DNA from 4 places in the Pseudoalteromonas sp. 1CM17D genome. Region 1 is predicted to be linked to each of the others. Evidence: predicted binding sites of a transcription regulator. Region 1 holds the regulator's gene; each other region holds the start of a gene.

Region 1 (4,221 bases):
AAATTAGACTCGCTTATATTTGCTCGCCCAGCAAAATAACTCACTACTTGATGCGTTGCACCCGCGGGCACAACTAAGTATGTATCCCCGTTATGTATAAAATGATGAAGGCTGTGCTGAATAAGCTGGCTAACATGCGCCACTTCTCCCGCGTTAAGGCCTTCAACGAGCAGTAAATCAACGTTTTGTAATGTAGTAATAAAACGTTTTTGCTTAGCTTTGCCTTGTTTTACAATATCGGTAGGAGCAGTTTGCACATCAAAACTACTACGTACAGCCAGTTTAATATTACTGTTTTTTAAAGGCGAAAGCGTTTTAGCATGTAACACAGGGTTACCCAATCGAGCTAATAAGTTAGCTTGTTCACGGCACACCTTGTTGTACTTAATCGCCTTTTCAACTTTACGTGGGTCGGCACTAAAGACCCCTGGCGTATCAGTCCAAATACATACATTTTGTGCGTCGCAATAATTGGCCAATAAGGTGGCGCTGTAATCACTGCCATTGCGCCCAAGCGTAACTGTTTTACCATCAGCACTTGCTGCGATAAACCCTGTTACTACGTTAATTTTATTTGCATCAATAACTTGGCTGCATTGCTGTTTGTTTTGCGCATGCAAAAGCTCCCCGCTTGTTACACTAAACAGCGCTCTAGCATCATGAGCACACGCTTGAATGTTTAATTGCGTTAAATAGGCTGCTAATAATCGCGCAGACCACAGCTCACCATGCGCCAGTAAGGCCGCCTCTTGTAACTGCTGCTTGCTGGCTTGCTCTGCTACGTCACTTAGCTCATGCGCTAGCACAGCTAAAGCCGTGTGTTTAGCATCGGCTTTTAATAACTCTTCAATTAATGCCGTTTGGTGATTACTCAATTGCAGCAAAATATCAGCAACGGCTTGCTTATCTTGTTGTTGATAACTTTGCCACAGCGAAACCAATGTATCGGTGGTTTTACCCGCAGCAGATACAACCACGCAATCGCCAGGCTGTGTGTGGCCAATAATTATTTTTGCCACACTTTGATAGCGCTCGCCCGAGCTTAAGCTCGAGCCGCCAAATTTATGTACACTGTTTACCATACTCAATCACCACAAAGCTGGATGAGCAGCCTGCTGCTTTACATCACCATTGGCATTGCCTGCAGCTTTACCAACACGCCCTACATTTTTATTTTGCCCAGGTTTAACTAAGTTAAATACACGCTCAAAATCAGCAAGTAGGTCTTCTACATCTTCAATACCGACCGAAATACGAATTAGCGTATCGCCCACACCCGCCTCTAAACGTGCTTGAGCGTCCATACCTGCGTGAGTCATGGTCGCAGGATGACAAATTAAACTCTCAACCCCACCTAACGATTCTGCTAAGCTAAATTCTTTAAGGCTTGTTAAAAACGCCGCGGCATCATTCACATCGCCTTTAATATCAAAACTAACCATACCACCAAACCCAAGCTGTTGGGCTTTAGCAAGCGCATGTTGAGGATGCGATTCAAGGCCTGGGTAGTAAACTTGGCTAACATACTCAGAGCTTTCTAAGTATTTAGCAATTGCCAGGGCATTTTCTTGGTGCTGTTTTAAACGCACATTTAAAGTACGTAAACCACGTAACGTTAAATAGCTATCAAATGGTGCGCCGGTAATACCAATGTTATTGGCCCACCAAGCAAGCTCATCACCAAGCTCTTGTGTAGCAGCAACAACTGCACCGCCTACAACATCAGAATGGCCGTTTATATATTTAGTGGTTGAGTGCACAACAATATCTACGCCAAACTTAATTGGGTTTTGTAATGCCGGTGATAAAAAGGTGTTATCGGCGGCCACTAATGCACCGCACTGTTTTGCTATATCCGTCACGGCTTTAATATCCGTTAGGCGCAGCACAGGGTTACTTGGTGTTTCTATCCAAATTAATTTAGGTTTAATGGTTAAAATTTGTTCTAGGCTTTCTGGTTTAGTTAAATCAAGTACTTTAAGTTTAAGCAAGCCACGCTTTTCTAAAGACGTAAATAAACGGTAGCTGCCGCCATAACAATCGTGAGGAATAACCAATGTATCATCGTTATTTAATAACTGTGTGGCTAAGTGCACTGCTGCCATGCCCGTAGCAGTAATAATTCCGCGTGCGCCACCTTCAAGCTCTGCTAGAGTGTCAGCTAAAATATCGCGATTAGGATTACCACTGCGTCCATAGTCGTATGCGCGCTTAGTATCAAAATCGGCAAACGAATAAGTCGTCGATAAATAAATTGGCGGTACAACGGCGCCATGATGTTTATCGGCATCAACCCCATTTCGTACAGCAATGGTTGCTTTGTTTTTTTCGCTCATATTCGTCACCTGATTAATTTGGATGTTTAGACGTCTAAAAGAGTAAGTTATCCATTATAATAAGTCAAAGCTTTTAAAGCTCTAGATGGCTAAAAATAACAGATGTGTAAAACTTCAATGAGGCTGTATTTACTATTACAGCCAGCTTATTAAGATAGATTGCTATCTATTATTTGACTATCTTTTTTAAAACGATAGAATTTCACGCATATTTACACGCTTTTTACGCCGTGTGAGAAATTAATAATCTGAGGCAACGATACATCTTATGGCTAAATGGAATGGTGAGTATATTCACCCATACGCAGAACACGGGAAAAAATCAGAGCAAGTTAAAAAGATCACCGTTTCGATCCCGCTAAATGTATTAAAAGTATTAACTGATGAGCGTACACGTCGTCAAATAAACAACCTGCGTCATGCAACAAACAGCGAGTTACTATGCGAAGCGTTTTTGCATGCCTTTACAGGCCAGCCATTACCTAATGATGATGACCTACGTAAAGATAACGCAGAAAAAGTACCTGAAGAAGTTAAAAAAATAATGCAAGAAATGGGTTTAGAAGTGCCTATTTTAGACGAAGAATAAAACGTCTTTTTAAACAAAAAAACCTCAGCATGCTGAGGTTTTTTTGTTTCCGCGCTATATATTACGCCATATAATTTTCCGGTAAGTCAATTTGTGCCACGCCCGACTCAACAGCAGCAATAGCAACCGCCTTGGCTATACGTGGTAATAAACGCGGGTCCATCGGTTTAGGAATAATGTAGTCTGCACCAAATTCGAGCTTTTCTACACCCGCTGCTTTTAATACTTGCTCAGGCACTGGCTCTTTAGCAATACTACGAATAGCTTCAACAGCGGCTATTTTCATTTCATCGTTAATTGCGCTTGCACGTACATCAAGTGCACCACGGAAAATAAACGGGAAACATAAAACATTATTAACTTGGTTAGGGAAATCAGAACGCCCCGTTGCCATAATTAAGTCTTTACGTGCACTGTGCGCAAGCTCAGGTGCAATTTCAGGATCTGGATTTGAACATGCAAACACCACTGGCTTATCGGCCATTAGTTTTAGATCTTCAGGTGCAAGTAAGTTAGGACCCGATACACCTACAAACACATCAGCATCAGCAATTACATCTTGTAGAGTACGTTTATCTGTATTGTTAGCAAAAAGCTGTTTGTATTCGTTTAAGTCATCGCGGCGAGTATGAATAACCCCTTTGCGGTCTAGCATATAAATATGTTCGCGCAGTGCACCACACTTAATTAACAGCTCCATACAAGCAACCGCTGCTGCGCCTGCACCTAAACATACAATAATGGCATCTTCTATTGATTTGCCCTGCACTTCTAAGGCGTTAAGCATACCTGCTGCAGTTACAATAGCGGTACCGTGTTGGTCATCATGAAAAACCGGAATACTGCAACGCTCAATAAGTGCTTTTTCAATTTCAAAACACTCTGGCGCTTTAATATCTTCTAAGTTAATGCCACCAAACGTATCGGCAATATTAGCCACTGTATTTATAAAGTCTTCGGTGGTGCGATGCTTAACTTCAATATCAATAGAATCTAGGCCAGCAAAACGTTTAAATAAAAGCGCCTTACCTTCCATAACAGGTTTAGAGGCTAATGGCCCTAAATTACCCAAACCTAAAATTGCCGTACCATTACTGATCACCGCAACCATATTACCTTTACCGGTATATTTATATGCATTGGCTGGGTCTGCTGCAATTTCGCGCACAGGCTCTGCAACACCAGGGCTGTATGCTAATGCTAAATCTTGCACCGTTTCGGCTGGTTTTGTTAGCTCAATGCTGATTTTGCCTGGAACGGGGTGAGAGTGGTAGTGTAATGCTTGTTCACGAAAAT
Region 2 (4,221 bases), on a different contig from region 1:
AAAGCTGGTTAATAACCTCTGGGTCGCGCTCAAAATGCATATAACTTGCAAGTGTTGATGCAATCGCTTGCGATGAGTCTAAGCCGTTAATAAAGCTGTATTTAAGGTTAGACTTTAAATCACTTAGTTTTTGCTCATCAACAAGTTCGGTACGTGCTTTTGCGTAAGTGCGGTTAATAGCATCGCGTGCTTTTGCTAAATCATCTTCGTTTTCTACTTTTACAAATACATGCAGTAAGCCAGGATCTTTTGTCTCTGGATTGTAGGTAAACATTTGACTCGCTATTTGTTTATCAACAACTAGCTCTTGGTATAAATCGGAGTTTTTAGAAAAATAAAGCTGTGAGATTAAATCAAGTGCGGCTCTGTCCTTTTTAGCAGGCTCCCATGCAGCCCCTTTGTAAGATACAAGCAACCAATGACCAGGCAAACCTTCGTTTTTCTCATGTACATATTTAGGTGCTTGCTGCTTTGGCTCAGCTTTAATATCGGCAACGTAATCGCCTTTTTCCCAGCCACCCCAATGTTTTTTAACCATAGCCATTGTGGCTTGTGGGTCAATATCGCCCACAATCACTAGCGATACATATTCAGGCTTATAAAACTTATCAAAAAATTCTTTACCGTACGCCATTTGATCTGGCATGGCTTCTATATCTTCAAAAAAGCCCATGGTGGTATGTTTATAGGTGTGTGTATCAAACGCTTCTTCGCGTACTGCGCTCAATAACTTACGAATTGGGCTGGCGTTATTTTTTAAATATTCCCCTTTAACCGTTAGCGCTTCGGTTCTAAATTGCTCTTCGGTGTAGGTTAAGTTTTGAAAAATATCGGCTTCAATTTCAAGTACTTTATCAAGGTGCTGCTTTGAAAAGTTTAAATGGTAGTTTGTGTAATCGTTAGTGGTGTAAGCACGGTTATCGACCCCTGCATTTTTAAATATGGCAGTGTATTCGTCTTGCGGAAATTTTTTAGAGCCTTTAAACATCATGTGCTCAAAAAAGTGAGCAAAACCGGTTTTACCTGCTTTTACTTCATTACGCGAGCCAACCGATACCGGAATTTGCAGCGAGACTACATCGGGGTAATCAGTTTTAACAACCATTACACGCAAGCCGTTATCAAGCTCTTCGATTAAGTACTCTTGCGAAAATACACGTTCGTCAGCTTTTGTTGTTTGCTGTTGTTGTGCCGCTTGGGTGTTTTCGCTTTGCTGTGTTGCGCAGCCTGTTAATGCCAGCGATACCGCTAAGCTTGTTGCTAGTAATTTAAATTTCATTGTTGTCCCTTTTTAAATTGAGCAAATTTGTTATTAGGTTTAATACTAACTCGCTTAGATTATGCCCCAAAGCCACTAAATATAAGAGCCCATCGGCTATTTATAATGTAAACAACTGTGTCAATTCCCTATTTTAAAAACATTTAAGTATGAAAAAAGCTCAAGTTGATTGAAAAACTTTCACTAAATAAATCTATCTAGACGTCTAAATGGCTGCTATATTAAATTACATACATTGGACTAAGCTGGAATGAGGATTATGGCTTTATCACTACAAGAAAAAATAGAAGACACCAATCAAGGTGTTTATCTTATTGGTACTACTCCACCTAAAATTGGTACTGATAAAGCGCAACTAAAAATCATTGCAGAAAAACTACTTGCTCGCTTACACGAAATTGAATACGACGGCGTGATAATTTACGACATTCAAGATGAAAGTAGCCGTACAGATAAAGCACGACCATTTCCGTTTAAACAAACTGTAGACCCACGTGAATACAGCCACTTACTACGTAATTTATCTGCTCCAGATGTCATTACTTACAAAAGTGTGGCACAACGTGGTGTAGAGGAGTTTAAAGGCTGGTTGGATGAAACTAAAAACGACTACGATTTAAAAAATGTCGTTTTAGTGGGTAGCCCCTCATCGGTAGGTGATATAAAACTAAGCTTGCCCGATGCCTATAAAACGCTTGCAGAGCAAAGTGATGACTTCTTTTTAGGGGGCGTTACCATTGCTGAGCGACATTCAAGTAAGCGAAATGAGCACGAGCGCCTTATAGAAAAAACAGCACAAGGTTGTCAGTTTTTTATATCGCAAGCGGTTTACGACGCGCAAGCAACTATAGAGCTAATCACAAGTTACGCGCGTACCTGTAAAGCACAAGGTATTACACCAAAACGGATTATTTTAACGTTTACGCCGTGCGGTGGCGATAAAACCTTAGAGTTTATGCAATGGTTGGGTATCTCAGTGCCAGAGGCCACTAAATGGCGCATGCTCGATGCAGACAATACCTTAAGTGAATCTGTACGTATTTGCCGAGAAAATCTCGACCTAATACTCAAAAACTGTGCGCACCTAGATGTGCCACTGGGCTTAAATATTGAAAGCTTAACAAACCGTAAAGAAGAAATTGACGCATCAATAAACTTATACCGTTTATTAAAAGCCATTATGGAATTAAACCTAGCCGAAAAACAAATCGCTTAACGCCTAATTCACACCGTTTATAGCAAGCCTAATGGCTTGCTTTTTTGTTGCTATGTTTAAGTGTATTACTTTTATTATTATGCTTTTTTAGCCAATTTGTACGCTTGTTTATTTTTATACATTTGGTGATCGGCCAAATTTAATAACGTATCAAAAGGTTGCTTTTGTTTATTAGTAAAACTTTCGCCTATGCTAAGTGTCAGCGCGCACACGTTGTTTTCTAATAGTGCGTTTTTATACTCAATTTTTATTTTATCAATAATATGGCTAAGCTTACTTCTATCACTAATTTGCATCACAGCTACAAATTCATCGCCGCCTAAACGCCCTACTATATCAGCCTCTCTTAAATGTGTTTTTAAGGTATTTGCTAAGAGGATTAACGCTTGATCGCCTATTTCATGGCCATAAGTGTCGTTTAGTTTTTTAAAGTCGTTTACATCAATAAACAAGCAACACACATCAAAACCTAAACGCAGCGCTAAATTAAGTTTGTGTTGGGCAAGTAAGCTAAGTGCACGGCGATTATAAATATTGGTAAGCGGGTCGAGCATGGCTATTTCGCGCATTTGCTCAAAGCTATAAATAAGGGCTAAATCGTCTTCAATTAAATCACGAAGCTGCTCTATTAGCTCAAAATATTCATCGGTATAACTGGTTTTTTTTGAATCTTTTAAACACAAGGTGCCAAATACTTCACCTTCAGGCCAGTGAATTGGCAAGCCAAGGTAGGATTCAACGCCGTCTTCAATAACCTCGGGCATGGTATTCCACTGCGTATCGCTGCGAGTATCGCTAACATACAAAGTGTTGTTGTTTTCGGCTACATATTTACAAAATAAGGGAGTTTCGGGAGGGAGTATAGGGTTGGTTTCAAAGTGTGAGCCACCTTCATTAGCTCTAATAACTACACGATAACCTTTACTAGTAGCTTGAACTATATAACCAGAGGGGGCCGAAAAAAGCCCCGTAATAAGATCAATGGTTTTTTGCCATTTATGTAATGATATTTGGCCATCGACACCAGAAAACGCCCATTGATCTGTTTCAAACATAACTATACCTCAGCTATTTAGTGGCCTTAGTATAGCCAAATAAATATGTTTAAGGCTACTTTCTGCGGCGTTTACTTGGTGCTCTTTGCCCGGTAATGCGCTTTTTATCGCGATCTTTACGCGCTTTGTTGGTGTTTTTACGGTTATCTTTAGGGGGCTTGTTTAAATCAGGCTCGTAACCTTCTAGCCATTGTGGTGCTAAGCGGGTATCCAGTAGTACTTCAATTTCTTCCAGTAACCACTGCTCGTCAATACTTACCAGTGACATGGCAAGGCCTTGCTCGCCAGCGCGCCCCGTACGGCCAATTCGGTGCACGTAATCTTCAGCTATGTAAGGTAGCTCAAAGTTTATTACATATTTAAGCGCTGGAATATCTAAACCGCGGGCAGCTACATCGGTGGCAACTAAAACCCGCGTTGTGCCTTCTTTAAAGTTTTGTAATGCACGGTCGCGTGCACCTTGTGATTTATCGCCATGGATAGACTCGGTTTTTAAGCCGTCTTTACACATTTCTTTGGCAAGTTTATCGGCCATTTGTTTTGTGCGTGTAAATATAAGTACTTGGCGCCAGTTTTTCATGCCAATCATGTGTGATACAAGCTCGCGCTTTCGCTCTTCATCTACTGCGTAAATAACTTGTTCAACCTCTACAGCAGCAGAGTTGCGTTTA
Region 3 (4,221 bases), on a different contig from region 1:
ATCAGGATAAGCTAAGTAAACAGCAAGCACAATAAGTAGTAAAACGGCAGTGGCAATCAGTGAATATAACAAAGTATTGCTACGCGTTTTAACAGGTTCATCGAGCTGCTCGTCAAGCATAAGATCATCTTCTTGCCACTTATCGCTTTCGTCTGTAGGGCTTTTTAGCTCATTGGTTGGAAGTCTTTGTTCTAGCTCTTCTAGTTTTTCTTCTAGGCGGATCAGGCTGCTCGTTATGTAATCAAGGGCATCAAAAATCCGTTCATCACGCTGACTAGCTGCGCTAGGGCTTTGAGTGGGCAGCTCACCTGTGGCTTGTAACTTACTTTTAATGCCTAGGCTTGCCAGTAATTTGGCTTGCTTTAAGGCTTTGTCTTTATTGCTAGGTGCAAAGAGTGCTTTGCCATTAAAAAACTGAGTTACTTTATCTTCAGACGTTTTTAGCTTACTTGCTAAATTTACGCAGGCCGTTTTAGCCTCAGTGCCCTCGGCGAGTCCTACAAACATAACGCGAAAATTATTGGCCATTTACTTATCCCTTAAGCTTTTATTATGCAAAGAGTATATACCTAAAACCGTACGAAATTCGAGGGCTAGCTAATACCAATTTAATTCAAAACACGATTAGTTTAGCGTATTAAATAGCGCACTGATTGCGTTAAAATTATTTATATAAAATAACTGTACGCCGTAAATTCCTTTGTTATTGCACTATTTACTGGGTGCTACGATAAACAACTAAATTAATGCAATTGGTATAAATAGTATAATTAGCCTTTGCTTTAGATATAAAAACGGCCCTTAAAAGGGCCGTTTATTATTTAATGCATTTTGGCTTAAAGGCCAGCAGCAGCGCGAAGTGCGTCTGCTTTATCTGTACGTTCCCATGGGAATTCGTCACGACCAAAGTGACCGTATGCCGCTGTTGGTTGGTAAATTGGGCGCTCTAAATCAAGCATTTGAATTAAGCCGTAAGGGCGTAGGTCAAAGTGCTCACGAATAAGCTCAATTAAACGACCTTCTTCAAGCTTGCTTGTACCAAAGGTTTCAACGCTGATAGAGGTAGGCTCTGCTACACCAATTGCGTAAGATACTTGTAATTCACATTTATCAGCAAGGCCTGCAGCCACTACGTTTTTAGCTACGTAACGTGCAGCGTATGCAGCTGAGCGGTCAACTTTTGATGGGTCTTTACCTGAGAAAGCACCACCACCGTGACGTGCCATACCACCGTATGTATCTACGATGATTTTACGACCCGTTAAACCACAGTCGCCCATAGGTCCGCCAATTACAAAGCGACCCGTTGGGTTAATGAAAAATTTAGTCGCGCTAGTAATAAGCTCTGCAGGAAGTACCGGCTTAATGATGGTTTCCATCACGGCTTCTACTAAGTCATTTTGCGAAATTTCTTCAGCGTGCTGAGTAGAAAGTACAACTGCATCAATACCTACTGGCTTGCCGTTTTCGTATGCAAAAGTTACTTGAGATTTTGCATCTGGGCGTAACCAGTTAAGCTCGCCGCTTTTACGTACTTGCGCTTGGCGCTGTACTAAACGGTGTGAGTAAGTAATTGGCGCAGGCATTAGTACTTCTGTTTCGTTACATGCATAACCAAACATAAGGCCTTGGTCGCCAGCACCTTGTTCTTCTGGGCTAGTACGGTCAACACCTTGGTTAATATCAGGAGACTGCTTACCAATTGTGTTTAAAATTGCACACGAGTCTGCATCGAAACCCATGTCTGAATGCGTGTAGCCAATTTCACGTACTGTTTTACGTGTAATTTCTTCAATATCAACCCATGCGCTAGTGGTAATTTCACCACCAACCATAACCATACCGGTTTTTACGTAAGTTTCGCACGCAACACGGGCATGAGAGTCTTGCTCTAGGATAGCATCAAGTACCGCATCAGAGATTTGATCGGCGATTTTATCCGGATGACCTTCAGAAACAGATTCAGAAGTAAATAAATGTTTTGCCATTGTATTTCTGCTCACAAATATTGCGCTTCACAAACGTCGGTATTAGCGCTAAAAAATTAAGGGGCGTATTTTATCTAAAACAAAACACCTTGCATAGTGTTTTTACGCCTAGACGTCTAAATAAAATGAGTAATAACTTTTTGGTCTTAAAAAATATTCATAATAGCCCATTTTTATGGGGTTTTTAATTGCACACTGCACCCACATTAAGTAAGAATGGTTGCTATAACAGCTCTTAAGTTACTTAAGGGTATTAACGAACACATAAGTACCCGCGCAAATACACATAAAGGTAGGAGAATTCATGCCATCTCGCAAAGAACTTGCAAATGCTATTCGCGTCTTGTCAATGGACGCAGTACAAAAGGCCAAATCTGGCCACCCTGGAGCCCCTATGGGCATGGCCGATATCGCAGAAGTATTATGGCGCGATTATCTAAAGCATAATCCAACTAATCCAGAGTGGGCTGACCGTGACAGATTTATTCTTTCAAATGGCCACGGTTCAATGCTTATCTATTCTCTATTGCACCTAACTGGTTACGACTTACCACTTGATGAAATTAAAAACTTCCGTCAAATGCATTCTAAAACGCCAGGCCACCCTGAGTACGGTTATGCACCGGGAATTGAAACTACTACGGGTCCACTAGGTCAGGGGATCACAAACGCGGTAGGTATGGCGATTGCTGAAAAAGCGCTTGCTGCACAATTTAACCGTGAAGGCCACGACATTGTTGATCACTACACATATGCATTTATGGGTGACGGTTGTTTAATGGAAGGTATTTCTCATGAAGCATGTTCACTTGCTGGCACATTAGGCCTTGGCAAGTTAGTGGCTTTTTGGGATGACAACGGTATTTCAATCGATGGTGAAGTTGAAGGTTGGTTTAGCGACGATACACCAGCACGCTTTAAAGCGTACGGCTGGCATGTAATAAGTGACGTTGATGGCCACGACAGCGATGCTGTTAGTGCTGCAATAGCAGAGGCTCAAAGTGTTACCGACAAACCATCACTAATTTGTTGTAAAACAGTGATTGGTTATGGTTCACCTAACAAATCTGGTAGCCACGATTGTCACGGCGCGCCATTAGGTGATGACGAAATTACAGCGTCTCGCGAATTTTTAGGCTGGTCTGGCGGTGCATTTGAAATCCCTGATGATATTTACGCACAGTGGGATAGCAAAGAAAAAGGTCAACAGCTCGAATCTAGCTGGAACGAAAAATTTGCAGCATACGCAAAGGCATTCCCAGAGCTTGCAGCTGAATATAAGCGCCGTATTAATAACGAACTCCCAGGCGATTGGGCTGAAAAATCTCAAGCGTACATAGAGCAACTACAAGCAAACCCTGCAAACCCTGCATCTCGTAAAGCGTCGCAAAATGCATTAAATGCATTTGGCCCGTTATTACCAGAATTCATGGGTGGCTCAGCCGATTTAGCTGGCTCAAACTTAACAATTTGGGATGGCTCTAAAGGGCTAACTGCAGACGATGCAAGCGGTAACTACGTTTACTACGGTGTACGTGAGTTTGGTATGTCGGCAATTATGAATGGTATTGCCCTTCATAAAGGCTTTATTCCTTACGGTGCAACGTTCTTAATGTTTGTTGAATACGCAAAAAATGCGGTACGTATGGCTGCGCTAATGAAGCAACCAAGCATTTTTGTATACACGCACGATTCAATCGGCCTAGGTGAAGACGGTCCAACTCACCAACCGGTAGAGCAAATTGCTAGCATGCGTTTAACGCCAAACTTATACAACTGGCGCCCGTGTGACCAAGTTGAGTCGGCAATTGCATGGCAACAAGCTATTGAGCGTAAAGACGGTCCTACGTCACTTATCTTTACTCGCCAAGGCCTTGAGCAACAAGCGCGTGACGCACAGCAATTAGCAGATGTTAAAAAGGGCGGTTACATCCTTAGCTGTGACGGCGAGCCAGAGCTAATTATTATTGCAACAGGTTCTGAGGTGCAACTAGCACAAGACTCTGCAACAGAGCTACGCAGTCAAGGTAAAAAGGTACGTGTTGTATCTATGCCATGTACTGATGTATTTGAAGAGCAAAGCGCACAGTACAAAGAAAGCGTACTACCGGCAGCCGTTACACGCCGCGTAGCAGTAGAAGCAGGTATTGCTGATTACTGGTACAAGTACGTGGGCCTAAATGGTGCAGTAGTAGGTATGACTACCTTTGGTGAGTCGGCACCTGCTGGTGAG
Region 4 (4,221 bases), on a different contig from region 1:
GCAACCACCAACAATATTTATAAAGCCCGATTTGCCCCAGTCTATAATCTCTTTCGCCATGTCCTCTGCTTCTAGGTCGTACTCACCAAATTCGTTAGGTAAACCTGCATTTGGGTGTACTGAAGTAAATGTTTCGCATACGCGCGAAAGCTCTTCTACGTATTGGCGAAGTAAATCGGGGCCTAGGGCGCAGTTAAGGCCTATAGAAAGCGGCTTAATATGGCGAATAGAATTATAAAATGCTTCGGTGGTTTGCCCCGAAAGCGTACGCCCAGAGGCATCGGTAATTGTGCCTGAGATCATTACGGGTAATGTGCGCCCTGCTTGCTCAAACGCTTCTTCTACTGCGAATGAGGCCGCTTTTGCATTTAGCGTGTCGAATATGGTTTCGATAAGTATTAAATCGGCGCCGCCTTCCATTAATGCAAGGGTAGACTCAACATAGGCAGTAACCAGCTTATCAAAGGTAATATTGCGATAACCTGGGTCGTTTACATCTGGCGAAATTGAGCAGGTTTTAGAGGTTGGCCCTAAAACACCCGCTACATAGCGCGGTTTTTCTGGGCTTTTAGCGGTGAACTCGTCACATATTGCGCGTGCGAGTTTTGCCGACTCTAGGTTTACTTCACGGCTTATGCTTGCCATGTCGTAATCTTCCATCGAAATGGTGGTTGAGTTAAAGGTATTGGTTTCAATAATGTCTGCACCGGCGGCTAAAAAGCTGCGGTGTATATCGGCAATTAACTCAGGTTTTGTAAGGCTTAATAAATCGTTATTGCCTTTAATTAGTACGTGCCAGTCTTTAAAGCGTTCGCCTCGGTAGTCTTCTTCTTCAAGCTTGTGAGTTTGGATCATGGTACCCATGGCGCCATCTAAAATTAAAATACGCTCTTTTAATGCAGCGCTTAATTCGCTGTGTTTATTATTGTTTTGCACGTTATTCGGCATAGTTGTTAGTCCTCACATCTTGGCTAACTAAATTAATATCATAAGGTGTAGTTTGGTACACGTAGTAATTTAACCAGTTCGAAAACAGCAAAAAAGCATGGCTTTGCCACGTTTTTGACGGCTTTTTACTTGCATCGTTATCTGGAAAATAGTTTTCGGGTTTTGGCGCATCAGGACTTTTTTGTAAATCGCGCTCGTACTCTGCTTTTAATGTGTCGGCATCGTATTCTGGGTGGCCGGTTATAAACACTTGGCTGCCCGACTTATTTTTCATTAAGTAAGCGCCTACTTTTTCAGAGCCTGCCAGCACGACTATATCGTCGCAGGCATTTATTTTATTTATATCTATGTGGCCATAACGTGAGTGCGGCACTAAAAAGTTGTCGTCAAAGCCACGAGTAAGTGCCCCGTGATCAAAGTAACACTGGTGAGTAAACACGCCACAAAGTTTATCTTCTTTTAAATCGCGTTTTAAATTGTAACGATGATACAGCGCGGCATGCGCCGCCCAGCACGAAAACAGCGTAGAGGTAACGTGCTGCTCTGCCCAATCAATAATCACTTTTAGCTCATCCCAGTACGCAACATCGTCGTATTCAAGGTGTGCGAGTGGCGCCCCTGTAACAATTAACGCATCGTAGTTATTGTCTTTCACTTCTGAAAAATAACGATAAAAGGTATCTAGGTGCTCTTCTGAATTGCTACTGCTGCGGTGCGTATCTAGGCGCAATAACTCTACATTTACTTGCAAAGGAGAATTGGCAAGCAAACGAATAAACTGCACTTCGGTTTCTACTTTATTAGGCATTAAATTTAAAATAGCCAAACGCATAGGACGAATTTCTTGCGTTTTTGCGCGACTTTTTGGCATTACAAACACGTTTTCTTCACGTAAACGGGCAATAGCCGGTAGCTCGTCTTTCACTGTAATTGGCATATTTTTTTACTCCTACTCATAAAAACCGAGAATTTATACGCTCTCATTATGAACAGTATGCTAAAAATATCAACCTCTAGATGTATAGATGTCTAAATGAAATTTATTCATGATTTTATACTTTATCAACCTACAGCCATTAGCGCTTTAAAACCCGCCATTCGTTGACTGTTTCACCCGTGAGCCACTACAATACAACATTGAAATTTTTATTATTATTTGAAGGCTTTCCTCCATGGTTTTACCTGATAAGTTTATATTCTCGATGAGTCGAGTATCTAAAGTTGTGCCACCTAAGCGCACAATTTTAAAAGATATTTCGTTGCACTTTTTCCCAGGCGCTAAAATTGGTGTGCTAGGTTTAAATGGTGCTGGTAAATCTACATTACTTCGCATTATGGCCGGTGTTGATCAAGACTTTGAAGGTGAAGCCCGCCCTCAACCTGGTACTAAAATTGGTTACTTACCGCAAGAGCCTGTGCTGGATGAAAGCAAAACAGTACGCGAAATAGTTGAAGAAGCTGTTGGCGAAGTAAAGCATGCCCTTAACCGCCTTGACGAAGTGTACAACGAGTACGCAATGGAAGACGCTGACTTTGACGCCCTAGCAAAAGAGCAAGGCGAGCTTGAAGCAATCATTCAAGCGCACGATGGCCACAACATCGATAACGTTTTAGAACGCGCTGCTGATGCACTTCGTTTACCTGAGTGGGATGCTAAAATTGAGCACCTTTCAGGTGGTGAGCGCCGCCGTGTTGCTATTTGTCGTTTATTACTCGAAAAGCCAGATATGCTTATTCTCGATGAGCCTACTAACCACTTAGATGCTGAGTCGGTTGCTTGGCTTGAGCGCTTCTTACATGATTACGAAGGCACTGTTGTGGCGGTAACGCATGACCGTTACTTCCTTGATAATGTAGCTGGCTGGATACTAGAGCTTGACCGTGGTGAAGGTATTCCGTGGGAAGGTAACTACTCTTCTTGGCTTGAGCAAAAAGATGCGCGCTTACAACAAGAGCAAAAATCTGAAAAAGCACGTCAAAAATCAATTGCTCAAGAACTTGAGTGGGTACGTTCAAACCCTAAAGGTCGCCAAGCTAAGTCTAAAGCGCGTATGGCGCAGTTTAGCGAGCTACAGCAATCTGATTACCAAAAGCGTAACGAAACTAACGAGCTATTTATTCCACCTGGCCCGCGTTTAGGCGACCAAGTGCTTGAAGTTAATAACTTACGTAAGAGTTTTGGCGATCGCGTATTAATCGACGATTTAAGCTTTAGTATGCCAAAAGGCGCGATTGTGGGCATTATTGGTGCCAATGGCGCGGGTAAATCAACCCTATTTAAAATGCTAAGCGGCGAAGAGCAACCAGATAGCGGCAGCATTAGCGTAGGTGAAACTGTAGAGCTTGCAACGGTTGATCAGTTCCGTGGCAATATGGACGAAAGCAAAACCGTATTCCAAGAAATATCTGACGGACAAGACGTGCTAAAAATTGGTAACTTTGAGTTCCCAAGCCGTGCGTACGTTAGCCGCTTTAACTTTAAAGGTAACGATCAGCAAAAGTTTGTGAAAGACTTATCAGGTGGTGAGCGTAACCGTTTACACCTTGCTAAGCTTTTAAAAGCGGGTGGTAACGTAGTACTACTGGATGAGCCAACCAATGACCTTGATGTTGAAACACTACGCGCCCTTGAGAACGCTATTTTAGAGTTCCCAGGCTGTGTAATGTGTATATCGCATGACCGTTGGTTCCTTGACCGTATTGCAACACACATTTTAGATTACCGCGACGAAGGCCAAATTAACTTCTTTGATGGTAACTACACTGAATACGAAGAGTGGCTTAAAAAGACCTTAGGCGCAGAAGCTGCACAACCTAAGCGTATTAAGTATAAAAAAATTGGTTAATTGTTAACTGATATAACAAACCCTGCATTTATGCGGGGTTTTTTTATGCCATTTTTTATCGCTATGGGCTATTTCCCGCTATGCTTGATTTAAATATTACAATAAAGGCAACTCGTTTTATGGAAAATCGACGTCAGTTCTCGCGTATTCTTTTTTCAACCGCGGCTCAATTAGAATTTGCAGGAGAGAGCTACCCATGCAAATTACTCGATGTATCTTTACATGGCGCACTCATTACTAAATGCGCGGCGTTTAGTGGCACAAAAAATAGCGAAGCCACCTTGCGCTTTACCTTGCCACAAAGCGATATAGAAATAAAAATGGAGGTGTTTATTTGCCACATAGAAGATAAACACATCGGCCTTAATTGCCACCATATAGATATAAACAGCATTACCTATTTAAAACGGTTAGTTGAGCTTAATTT

The links. The regulator MetJ, encoded in region 1, represses methionine synthesis genes. The targets are predictions, from matches to a motif close to TAGACGTCTAGACGTCTA.
Region 2: MSC25_RS04650 (methylenetetrahydrofolate reductase) is a predicted target of MetJ. The motif match lies at 1,478-1,495, and genes of this name have one in related genera.
Region 3: metK (methionine adenosyltransferase) is a predicted target of MetJ. The motif match lies at 2,090-2,107, and genes of this name have one in related genera.
Region 4: metA (homoserine O-succinyltransferase) is a predicted target of MetJ. The motif match lies at 1,963-1,980, and genes of this name have one in related genera.

Annotation. Positions count from the first base shown of each region.
Region 1 covers NZ_JALNTP010000004.1:131,209-135,429, forward strand. Annotated here, with positions in the region: gene metL (bifunctional aspartate kinase/homoserine dehydrogenase II) at 1-1,082, opposite strand, end outside; gene metB (cystathionine gamma-synthase) at 1,089-2,336, opposite strand; gene metJ (met regulon transcriptional regulator MetJ) at 2,605-2,925, shown strand; gene MSC25_RS09390 (malic enzyme-like NAD(P)-binding protein) at 2,987-4,221, opposite strand, start outside.
Region 2 covers NZ_JALNTP010000002.1:204,208-208,428, reverse strand. Annotated here, with positions in the region: gene MSC25_RS04655 (pitrilysin family protein) at 1-1,279, opposite strand, end outside; gene MSC25_RS04650 (methylenetetrahydrofolate reductase) at 1,539-2,495, shown strand; gene MSC25_RS04645 (sensor domain-containing diguanylate cyclase) at 2,573-3,550, opposite strand; gene MSC25_RS04640 (DEAD/DEAH box helicase) at 3,606-4,221, opposite strand, start outside.
Region 3 covers NZ_JALNTP010000002.1:245,233-249,453, forward strand. Annotated here, with positions in the region: gene MSC25_RS04805 (hypothetical protein) at 1-528, opposite strand, end outside; gene metK (methionine adenosyltransferase) at 837-1,988, opposite strand; gene tkt (transketolase) at 2,293-4,221, shown strand, end outside.
Region 4 covers NZ_JALNTP010000003.1:139,328-143,548, reverse strand. Annotated here, with positions in the region: gene MSC25_RS07190 (homocysteine S-methyltransferase family protein) at 1-948, opposite strand, end outside; gene metA (homoserine O-succinyltransferase) at 938-1,885, opposite strand; gene ettA (energy-dependent translational throttle protein EttA) at 2,121-3,794, shown strand; gene MSC25_RS07175 (PilZ domain-containing protein) at 3,914-4,221, shown strand, end outside.